Regions from separate parts of the Pantoea folii genome, predicted to be linked through region 2. Evidence: predicted binding sites of a transcription regulator. Region 2 holds the regulator's gene; each other region holds the start of a gene.
What was found. Region 2 encodes CRP, which controls carbon source genes, mostly activating them, when cyclic AMP is high. Its sites were predicted from a motif close to ATGTGANNNNNNTCACAT; they were not measured.
Positions count from the first base shown of each region.

Region 1: the regulator CRP is predicted to act here: its motif matches at 1,499-1,516, upstream of cdd (cytidine deaminase).
Region 3: the regulator CRP is predicted to act here: its motif matches at 1,228-1,245, upstream of azuC (stress response protein AzuC).

Region 1 covers NZ_JBWXON010000021.1:16,432-19,712, reverse strand. Annotated here, with positions in the region: gene AC1MDE_RS21060 (NAD-dependent malic enzyme) at 1-388, opposite strand, end outside; gene cdd (cytidine deaminase) at 549-1,445, opposite strand; gene AC1MDE_RS21050 (CidB/LrgB family autolysis modulator) at 1,570-2,262, opposite strand; gene AC1MDE_RS21045 (CidA/LrgA family protein) at 2,255-2,629, opposite strand; gene metG (methionine--tRNA ligase) at 2,687-3,281, opposite strand, start outside.
Region 2 covers NZ_JBWXON010000022.1:45,968-49,248, reverse strand. Annotated here, with positions in the region: gene AC1MDE_RS21820 (YccS/YhfK family putative transporter) at 1-1,265, opposite strand, end outside; gene crp (cAMP-activated global transcriptional regulator CRP) at 1,324-1,956, opposite strand; gene AC1MDE_RS21810 (OsmC family protein) at 2,260-2,664, shown strand; gene AC1MDE_RS21805 (phosphoribulokinase) at 2,708-3,281, opposite strand, start outside.
Region 3 covers NZ_JBWXON010000019.1:22,471-25,751, reverse strand. Annotated here, with positions in the region: gene dgcN (N-acetyltransferase DgcN) at 1-829, opposite strand, end outside; gene azuC (stress response protein AzuC) at 1,077-1,154, opposite strand; gene mntP (manganese efflux pump MntP) at 1,273-1,845, opposite strand; gene AC1MDE_RS19980 (DUF1158 domain-containing protein) at 2,129-2,371, shown strand; gene mqo (malate dehydrogenase (quinone)) at 2,903-3,281, shown strand, end outside.

The DNA of each region.
Region 1 (3,281 bases), on a different contig from region 2:
TATACGAGATGAAAACACCACGCGCACGACGATAAATTTCAGAGAAGTGTTCACAGGCCGCGCCGACGGTTGGGGTATAAATAATCGGCATCATCTCTTCCAGATGATTATCCAACAGGCGGTAGAACAGCGTTTCGTTGGTGTCCTGGATGTTGCGCAGATAGACGTGCTTGTCGTTATTGTTTTTGAAATCCAGGAACTGACGCCAGGCACGCTCTGCCTGCTCTTCGATGGTTTCAACGGCTTCGGGTAACAGGCCATTGAGGTTAAATTCGTTGCGTTCTTCCAGGGTGAAGGCGCTGCCTTTGTTCAGCAGCGGAAATTCCAGCAGAATCGGACCCGCGTAAGGAATATACAGCGGACGTTTACTTTCGTAGTCGAGTTCCATGCAGTCTTTGCTCCGGTTGCAGTGTTTTCTGACGTGTCACCGGGAAAAGGTAACGCCAGACCTGTTTCTTGTGAAGTAGTTCTGGCGCCCGATCCTATGAGGATTCTTGCAGATGTACAGCTTTTGTTAATAGAAAGTCACAAAAGCGATGAAAGGATCACTAAACTGATGTTTTCGAAACTAAAGTAAGTGAGAAATCTTCACAGCCCAGTGCCGCCAGCGTAGCGCGCGTGGCATCGCGCTGGCTTAACGTGCTGCCCTCACATTCGACTAAAACTGCCTGTTTAATCGTGTCCAGCGCTTCGTTACGCATGTTCATCATAATCAGCGCTGCCTGCAATGGCGGCAAACTTGGATTGAAAGCGGCGTTTTCCGCATAGCGCCCGGTGAAGAGGTTACCGCTCTGGCTGCGCAGGGCCACACCACTGTAGCTGTGACTGTAGGGCGCATGACTGTTGTTCGCCGCCTCAATCGCCGCCTGCTGTAAAGCATCACCTTGTTGAGCGAAGCCGTGATGAATCGGTGTCAGCAGACGTTCCGTGATATTCAGATCGGCGGGGCCAAACGCATCTGGCAGATAATCGCCCAATGTACTCACTGCACGACCTGGCAGACTGATGCGGATCGCCGTGCCGCTGTTAAGCTCGTTCATAAACTGACGGCAGTGGCCGCAAGGCGTGTAATTGACGGTGATGGCATCCAGTTTCTCTTCGCCGTGCAGCCAGGCATGAGTAATGGCGCTTTGCTCCGCATGCACGGTTTGCTGCAGCGGCGCATGTTCGAATTCCATGTTGGCACCGAAATACCAGTGACCACTCACTCCGCGTGAAATCGCACCCACATTGAAGTGAGACACCGGTGCGACCGCACAGCAGGCGGCAATCGGCAGCAGTGCCAGCGCCAGGGCATCATCATCCAGCCCCGTTTCCTGCTTCAGGCGCGCCACGTCTTGCGGGCGCAGTACGCCGTCAAAATCAGCTGCATCCAGCAAAGGATGAATCGCAGTTTGCAAGTCAGCGTGCAGGGCGGAGAAAGCAGCAGTAAATCGTGGATGCATGATGTGATGACCTCATTAACGCGTTAGCGGCGATGCGCCGCCTATGGGGTTATATGTGATCTGTGTCGCTATGACAATGTAAGCTGATTGAGTTGTTTCAACTTTGCGAGATCTCTCGCAAGTTTTAGCCCAACCAGTGCATCAGCAGCGGGAAAAGGAAGGGGGCCAGCAGCGATGTGATAATGCCGCAAATCACTAATGCCAAAGAGCTAAATGCCCCTTCCTGATAATCGATCTCTGCCGCGCGCGCCGTGCCTAAGGCATGCGATGCGTTGCCAATCGCCAGGCCACGTGAAGACTTGCTGTGCACCTTAAACAGATTTAGCAGCATATGGCCGAACACTGCGCCGAGCACGCCGGCAATCAACACGCAGATGGCGCTAATAGCGGGAATGCCGTGCAGCGAACCGGATACCGCCATGGCAATCGGCGTGGTGACGGATTTCGGCATAATCGTCGCGGCAATTTCTGGCGTAGCTCCCATCCACAGCGCAATAGCGGTGCCGGAGACCATCGCGGTGATGCTGCCAATAAAACAGACGCTGATAATGGTTTTCCAGCGCGCGCGAATCTGATGCATTTGCTCATACAGCGGCAAGGCCAGTGCGACCACCGCAGGTTGCAGCAGCTGATTAAGGAAGGTGCTGCCGGCAAAATAGCGGCTATAAGGGATATGGGTGAGCAGCAGGATCGGAATCACAATCGCCATCGCTACCAACAGCGGATTGATGATCGAGATATTGATTTTGGCCGCCAGCTTACGCGCCAGCAGATACGCCACCACGGTGAGCGGCAGTGACCACCAGGCGTCAGTCATGAGGCTGCTCCTTCGGGCGCTGCAAACGTTCGGCGCTCAGGCCAACGATTAACAGCACCATAAAGGTACTTACCACGCAGGAGACGACAATCGGTCCAAATTGTGCGCTCAGGATATCGGTATAACCCATCACGCCGACACTGATCGGGACAAACAGCAGCGCCATATAACGTATCAGCAAATGACAGCCCGGTTTCACCCAACCGACCGGCAGGATTTGCAGCGCCAGCAAGGTAAACAGCAGCAGCATGCCGATAATACTGCCCGGAATGGTAAACGGCAGCAGGGCTGCAATACCGTTTCCGGCATAGAGCGCGGCATAGATAATCACAAAGGCACGCAAATAGTGCCAGCAAGCAGTTAGCACGACAGGCTCCACAACAGAGGGTCGATAAAAAAGCCGCCCTGAAGGCGGCTTGTTCAATTACTTCACCTGCATTCCAGGCTGTGCACCGCTATCAACGGACAACACAAACAGATCTGAACCGCCGGAACCGGCTGACAGCACCATGCCTTCTGAGATGCCGAAACGCATCTTACGCGGTGCCAGGTTAGCGACAATGATGGTCATCTTGCCGACCAGCACTGACGGATCCGGATAGGCCGCGCGAATGCCCGAGAAGATCTGGCGCTTCTCGCCGCCGAGATCCAGCTCCAGACGCAGCAGCTTGTCAGAACCTTCAACCAGCTCGGCTTTCTCGATCAGTGCTACACGCATATCAACTTTAGCGAAATCGTCGATAGTGATGGCCTCGCCAATCGGCGCATCCGCCAGAGGGCCGGTTACTGCTGGCTTGTTCGCCGCAGCTGCATCTTCTTTAGATGCTTCAATCAGGCCTTCAACTTTGGCCATTTCAATACGACCATACAAGGCTTTGAACGGCGCCACATCGTGATCCAGCAGCGGCTGTGCAATCGCATCCCAGCTCAATTCCGTGTTAAGGAAAGCTTCGGTACGCGCACTCAGTGAAGGCAGCACCGGCTTCAGCCAGGTCATCAGAATACGGAACAGGTTGATA
Region 2 (3,281 bases):
AATCCGGCAAAGGTCCCCAGCGCACGGTGCTGGATACGCACTCGTGTGGCGCTGTAGCCATTCTGGCTGACAAACATGATGGTCATCAGAATCCAGTAAGGCTTGGGAATATTAAAGAACAGCGCCAGCGCACTGCCGAACATCAGCATCACCGAAATACGAGCCGCGGTGCGCAATGCAGCGGACTTGAGCGAAAGATAGCTGCGCAGCGCCGGGAACAGCGGCAAACGGCGCTGGCGATCGGCCATCAGGTCACGGGTGTATAAAGGTTTCTGGGTGCGCAGCACGCGGGCGATGCGGCTGAAATGGTAATAGCAGAAGTTGCCCACCGGATTGTCGGGATGCTGGCGCGCAATTTTTTCCAGCGCGCCGAGCTGCTTTTCCATGTGGAAGCGATCGGGCAATTGATGATAGAGAATGGCATCGGCCAACAGGCGCAGACGCGCAGAGATGGTTTTGGCATTCCAGCGGATCACCGCTTCGGCGTGACTCTGCTCGACCAGCTTTTGCACTTCTTCCGGCTGGTGCAGGCTCACCGAGATGTGCTCCTGCAAATCAAGCGCCACCTGGAAAGCCCGCGTCAGGCGCTTGTGGCTGTTATCGCGGCTGGCAGAGAGCATGTGCATCTGCTGATAGCAGGTGGTGATCAGGTCAACGGCTTTTTGCTGACGCGCCAGCAGCGGCGGCAGCGCTTTTTCCGGATCGGTGAGCTGCGTCAGCAAGGTGTACTTGGCATCGCAGTAATCCGCCAGTTCCCGATACAGCAGACTGAGCGTTTCGCGCATCGGCTGCTCTTTCCACAGCCAGAACCAGAACCAGTTAAACAGGCCATACCATAGCGTGCCGCCGATATACAGCAGCGGCGGCACCCACATGGGCATGCGTCCTACCAGGCTGAGGCTAAAGATGGCGGCAATCAGTGTGGCGGGCAACAAGCGACCGTGCAGCGGGCTGATTTCGCCGGTCACGCCTATCAGCAGCGGCAGCACAAACAGGATCAGCGGTAACGGAATGGCGTCACTGGTGAGAAATTGGATCAGAAAACTGGCGGTGGCAAACAGGGAGCCGCCGACAATCAGGCGTTTAAAGAAGCGTTTATGCGGGGTATCGAGACCCGCCATGTTGCAGCAGGCAGGCACTAAGGAGAACAGCAGGCCTTTTTGCAGATCGCCAAACAGCCAGCCTAGTGCCACAGGCAGGCACAGCACCAGCGTTTGCCGCAGTGCGTAGTTGACCTCAGGATGATAGATGATTCGGCGCCACATCAGCTCATCGCAAACAAAAACGGCGCGATGTTGCCATCACGCCGTGGGTGATAAGAAATTAGCGGGTGCCGTAGACGACGATGGTTTTACCGTGTGCGGAGATCAGGTTCTGATCTTCCAGCATTTTCAGGATACGACCCACGGTTTCGCGTGAGCAACCCACGATCTGACCAATCTCCTGACGTGTGATTTTGATTTGCATCCCGTCGGGGTGCGTCATCGCATCGGGTTGTTTCGCCAGATTAAGCAGTGTTTGCGCAATACGGCCCGTCACATCGAGGAAGGCAAGGTTGCCCACTTTCTCGGAGGTGACTTGCAGACGACGCGCCATTTGCGACGAAAGTCGCATTAAAATATCCGGGTTTACCTGAATCAGCTGACGGAATTTTTTGTAGGAAATTTCAGCCACTTCGCAGGCAGTCTTAGCACGTACCCAGGCACTACGTTCCTGGCCTTCTTCAAACAGGCCGAGTTCGCCGATGAAGTCTCCCTGATTGAGGTAGGAGAGGATCATCTCTTTGCCTTCTTCATCTTTGATCAGAACCGCAACGGAACCTTTCACGATGTAGTACAGCGTTTCCGCTTTCTCACCCTGATGGATGAGCGTGCTTTTGGACGGATATTTGTGAATATGGCAATGGGACAGGAACCATTCGAGTGTAGGGTCTGTTTGCGGTTTGCCGAGAACCATTCGCTATTATCCTCTGTTGTAATCGTGCCCAAAACACAGGGGGCAGTTTTCCCTGTCAGGCGGTGTAATCGTCGAGCGTTTCCAGTAAAGGAAAATTATTTCCGGGTGATTCTTAAGCTACGCTTTTGATTCTTCCCGCCTTCGTCTGTGATGACGAAAATATTTTCAGCACTGTTTGTAGCACAGCTTTTGCAAGCTGTCTTCTGTTGTCTCGCTTCAGCAACAGGCGGAAGAGTCTGGATTGCTGTTTATCAAGTGAAAGCGTACTCTGGCGGCAAAACCGCCACTTCAGGAGAAAGAATAATGCAGGCACGAGTGAAATGGGTGGAAGGGCTGACCTTTCTCGGAGAATCCTCATCAGGCCATCAGGTATTAATGGACGGTAACTCGGGTGACAAAGCGCCAAGCCCGATGGAGATGGTTTTGATGGCAGCAGGCGGCTGTAGCGCGATTGACGTGGTATCGATCCTGCAAAAAGGCCGAAATGATGTGGCTGACTGCGAGGTGAAACTCACCTCCGAGCGCCGGGAAGAAGCGCCACGTATTTTTACGCAAATCAACCTGCATTTTATCGTTAGCGGCACAGCGCTAAGCGATAAAGCGGTGGCGCGGGCCGTCGATCTGTCGGCGGAGAAGTATTGCTCGGTGGCGATCATGCTCGGCAATAGTGTGAAAATGACGCACAGTTACGAAGTGATTGAGCGATAACATAAGTGGGCGGCCAAACGGCCGCCGCTACAGAATTTCTGGATTATTCAATCCGTTTACCTTCAATCAGCCGCTGCACCAGTGGCGTCATGATTAACTCCATTGCCAGCCCCATTTTGCCGCCCGGCACCACCAGCGTGTTCATATGCGAAATGAACGAGCCCTGGATCATCGCCAGCAGGTAAGGGTAAGCAATGCCTTCCAGTCCACGGAAGTGAATCACCACAAAGCTTTCATCGAGTGAGGGAATTTCACGTGCGGCAAATGGGTTTGACGTATCCACCGTAGGTACACGCTGGAAGTTGATGTGGGTGCGCGAGAACTGCGGCGTGATGAAGTTGATATAATCCTCCATTGAACGCACCACTGAATCCATCACCGCTTCACGGGAATGGCCGCGCTCGCTGGTGTCGCGCACCAGCTTTTGAATCCACTCCAGATTGACAATCGGCACCACGCCGACCAGCAAATCGACATGCTCGGCGACGTTGTGCTGCTGTGTAACCACGCCACCGTGTAATCCTTCATAGAACAGCACGTCAGTGTTTTCCGGCAGCGGCTGCCAGGGCGTAAAGGTGCCCGGCACCTGATTCCACGGCACCGCTTCGTCGTAGGTG
Region 3 (3,281 bases), on a different contig from region 2:
CCGCGCGCAGGTTGGCCTCCACGCAATCTTTCAAACTCACCATCGGCTGATGCGGTAAATGACGCATGTGCGGACGGCCCATTTCGTGACACATCACCAGCCAGTGCGGCTGCGCACCGTGAATCAGGCCCATGCTGACGCCCGCATAAGAAGGATGGAACAGCGAGCCCTGACCTTCAACGATATCCCAGTGGTCAGCATCATTGGCGGGTGACAGGGCTTCTACAGCACCGGCGATGAAATCGGCAATCACCGCATCAATCGCGATGCCTTCACCAGCAACCAGAATGCCGGTTTGCCCGGTGGCGCGGAAATCCGCCTTCATACCGCGTTCACGCATTGCCGCTTCCAGCGCCAGCGAGGTGTACATCTTGCCAACTGAGCAGTCCGTACCGACAGTAAGTACACGCTTACCTGTACGCTTTTTACCGCTGCCAACATTCAGTTTTGGACGCATATGGCGCAGGTCAAACAGCTCAACGCCAAACTCCTGGGCTAACGCCACCAGCTCTGGCTCATCCACCAGGCGATGGTGCAAGCCGCTCGCCACGTTCATGCCTGCTTTGATCGCACCTTTAACGGTATCGAGCCAGTGCTCCGGCAGATAACCACCGGCATTGGCGGTGCCCAGTACCAGCGTTTTCGCGCCACGTTCTTTCGCCGTGACGATATCGAGCACGTCCAGACCTAAGCTAACGGTGCAGCCAGGCAGTTTAATTTCACCAACGCACTGCTCTGGGCGCCAGACGTGAATGCCGCGTGCGGTTTTAGCAGCCAGTGGGTCGGTGACATCGCCAAGGAACAATAAATAGGGTTGTGGGATCAGCATGATGTTTCTCGTTTCAGACGGGTTAGAGGGTCTGAATCGACTATTCCATGCGGGTTAAGAGGTGACGAATGCTTGTTTGGTAGCGGGGTATAACATCAGGCTATAGCCAGATCCAAAACTGATGGTTAGTGGCACTAAACCATTGATAGGAGGTAGATTCGAGGAATAAATAGATGGGAGAGATAAGAAAATCATTGATAACCACAGGTCGTTCCCTGACCGCGATTATCGAGGGTATTTGTCGTACTTAGTTCAGCGCACCGGGCGGTACATGCTTGAAGGTCTCAACATAGGTACGGAACACGTAACGGAAGAAGCGTTTCATTGGCTACCTGGCTCAAAATTTGTTGAAGAATTACGCGAAAAGTATAACTAACGCGCGTTTTTCACGCAAATAAATTTGAGCCAGATCACAAAAAAGAGGGTTAATGCTGATGCCCGAGTTAGCCGAAGAGGTTGAGATGTTGATTCAGAATGGTGCAGCCGATGCTGATCAGTACCAGTCCGCCTAGCACTTCAGCCCATTTACCCATCACCGGACCGATAAAGCGACCCACCATCACGCCAGTCGTGGCCATGATGGTGGTAGCGGCACCAATGGTCAGCGCGGTAAGCACAATATTCACCTGCAGGAATGCCAGGCCGACGCCCACCGCCAGCGCATCAAGACTGGTAGCCACCGCGGTCAATGCTAAGACCATAAAGCCATGACGCTGTGGTGCTTCGCAGGGTTCATCCGCCGTCTGACGGAAACCTTCCATCATCATGCGGCCGCCAAGAACGGTTAACAGGGCAAAGGCCACCCAATGATCCCATGCCATGATGTAGCGACTGGCCGCCAGGCCAATCGCCCAGCCAATCAGCGGCGTCAGCATTTCAATCACACCAAAGATCAGGCCGGTGCGCAGCGCTTCTTTGAAATTCGGGCGATGCAGCGACGCGCCTTTGCCCAGTGCTGCGGCGAAAGCGTCCATCGACATACCAAAGGCCAGAATCAGAGTTGCGATAAATGTCATGGGTTTTCAATCAATGCCGCGAAAAATGCCTTCAAGCGAGCGATTTTCCGCATCTATTGTTCAGTAATGAAAAAGTGCGCGCAGTCTAGCACGCAAAATCACCAAAAAAAAGACAGTAAAATCATGGATTTAAGTATAGCAAAGGCTATAACTCTTAACTTGCGCTATTTATGACGCTAAGTGGATGGAATAGAAGAATTTTCTTAGGGTGACCCGGCACAGGGATTGCACGCCAGCACGCTTTTATGCGCTAATGCCCGCGCTAATTGATAGGAAACCTGCGATGAAAAACCCGTTTGAAACGCTGATTATCCCTGGCGGAACCCTGCTGCTGGGCTTTCTCTCCGCGCTGCTGTTGCCCGCGCCGCAATTCGGCCTGGAATTATCCAGACGGATTCAGGAGATGCTGCATTTGCAGGACCTGAATCAGCTCTACACTATCGTGTTTTGCCTGTGGTTCCTGCTGCTGGGCGCGATTGAATTTTTTGTCATCCGCTTTGCATGGCGTCGCCTCGCTAAGCAGTGATCCCCACCGCCGCGTAATGCTTTTTTCCTCTGACCACTGTCTGACGCGGCGAAAATTTAATACTCACAGAAATGTAACATTAGTTTTACACGATCTGGGGAAATATCACGCAACATAAAAAACCGCATAAAAAATCAATCCACTACAAATTGATATTAATCATACACTTAAAGTGTGATGCCGCTCACTCTCCGAACATTACCCTGTGCATTCCTCTCACAATATCGCAACAACTGCATTACCATAACCCTCTGATTAAGGGATAAAAATCCCTTATGACAGCGGGGTCGAGCTGATTAATTCTTATGCTGAATCATTTCGGCCTTTAAAAAATAAACAAACGTTTAATTCCGATACGAGAATGTTATATTCAAATGCATATGCATAACGTGCAGTTAACCGTTATCGTCCCCTGACTTAAACCTGAGTCTTAACCTTTGAGAAATAGCGCGACGCGCTCGAAAGAAGCGTGGCTGTTTCGCCTGCGAACCTGTTGAACTTCAGGTCAACAGAGAGAGGAGATGTCGCCTCATGAGTACTACTGCGGTAAACCTGGCGCTCGCCGCCGCTGGTATGGATAGCGCAAACCTTCAGGAACGAAAGGATGTCGACGTACTGCTGATCGGCGCAGGCGTGATGAGTGCCACCCTTGGCGCATGGCTGCAGGATCTGGAGCCGGACTGGTCGATTGAGATGGTGGAACGCCTCGACGATGTCGCGGTGGAATCCTCCAATGGCTGGAATAATGCCGGGACCGGTCACGCTGCGTTGGCCGAGCTGAACTATACGCCGCAGAAGGCGGATGGCAGCATCGACATTGCAAAAGCGGTGGCGATCAACGAATCGTTCCAGATTTCTCGTCAGTTCTGGGCGTACCACGTTCAGAAAGGCAACCTGCGCAATCCAAAAA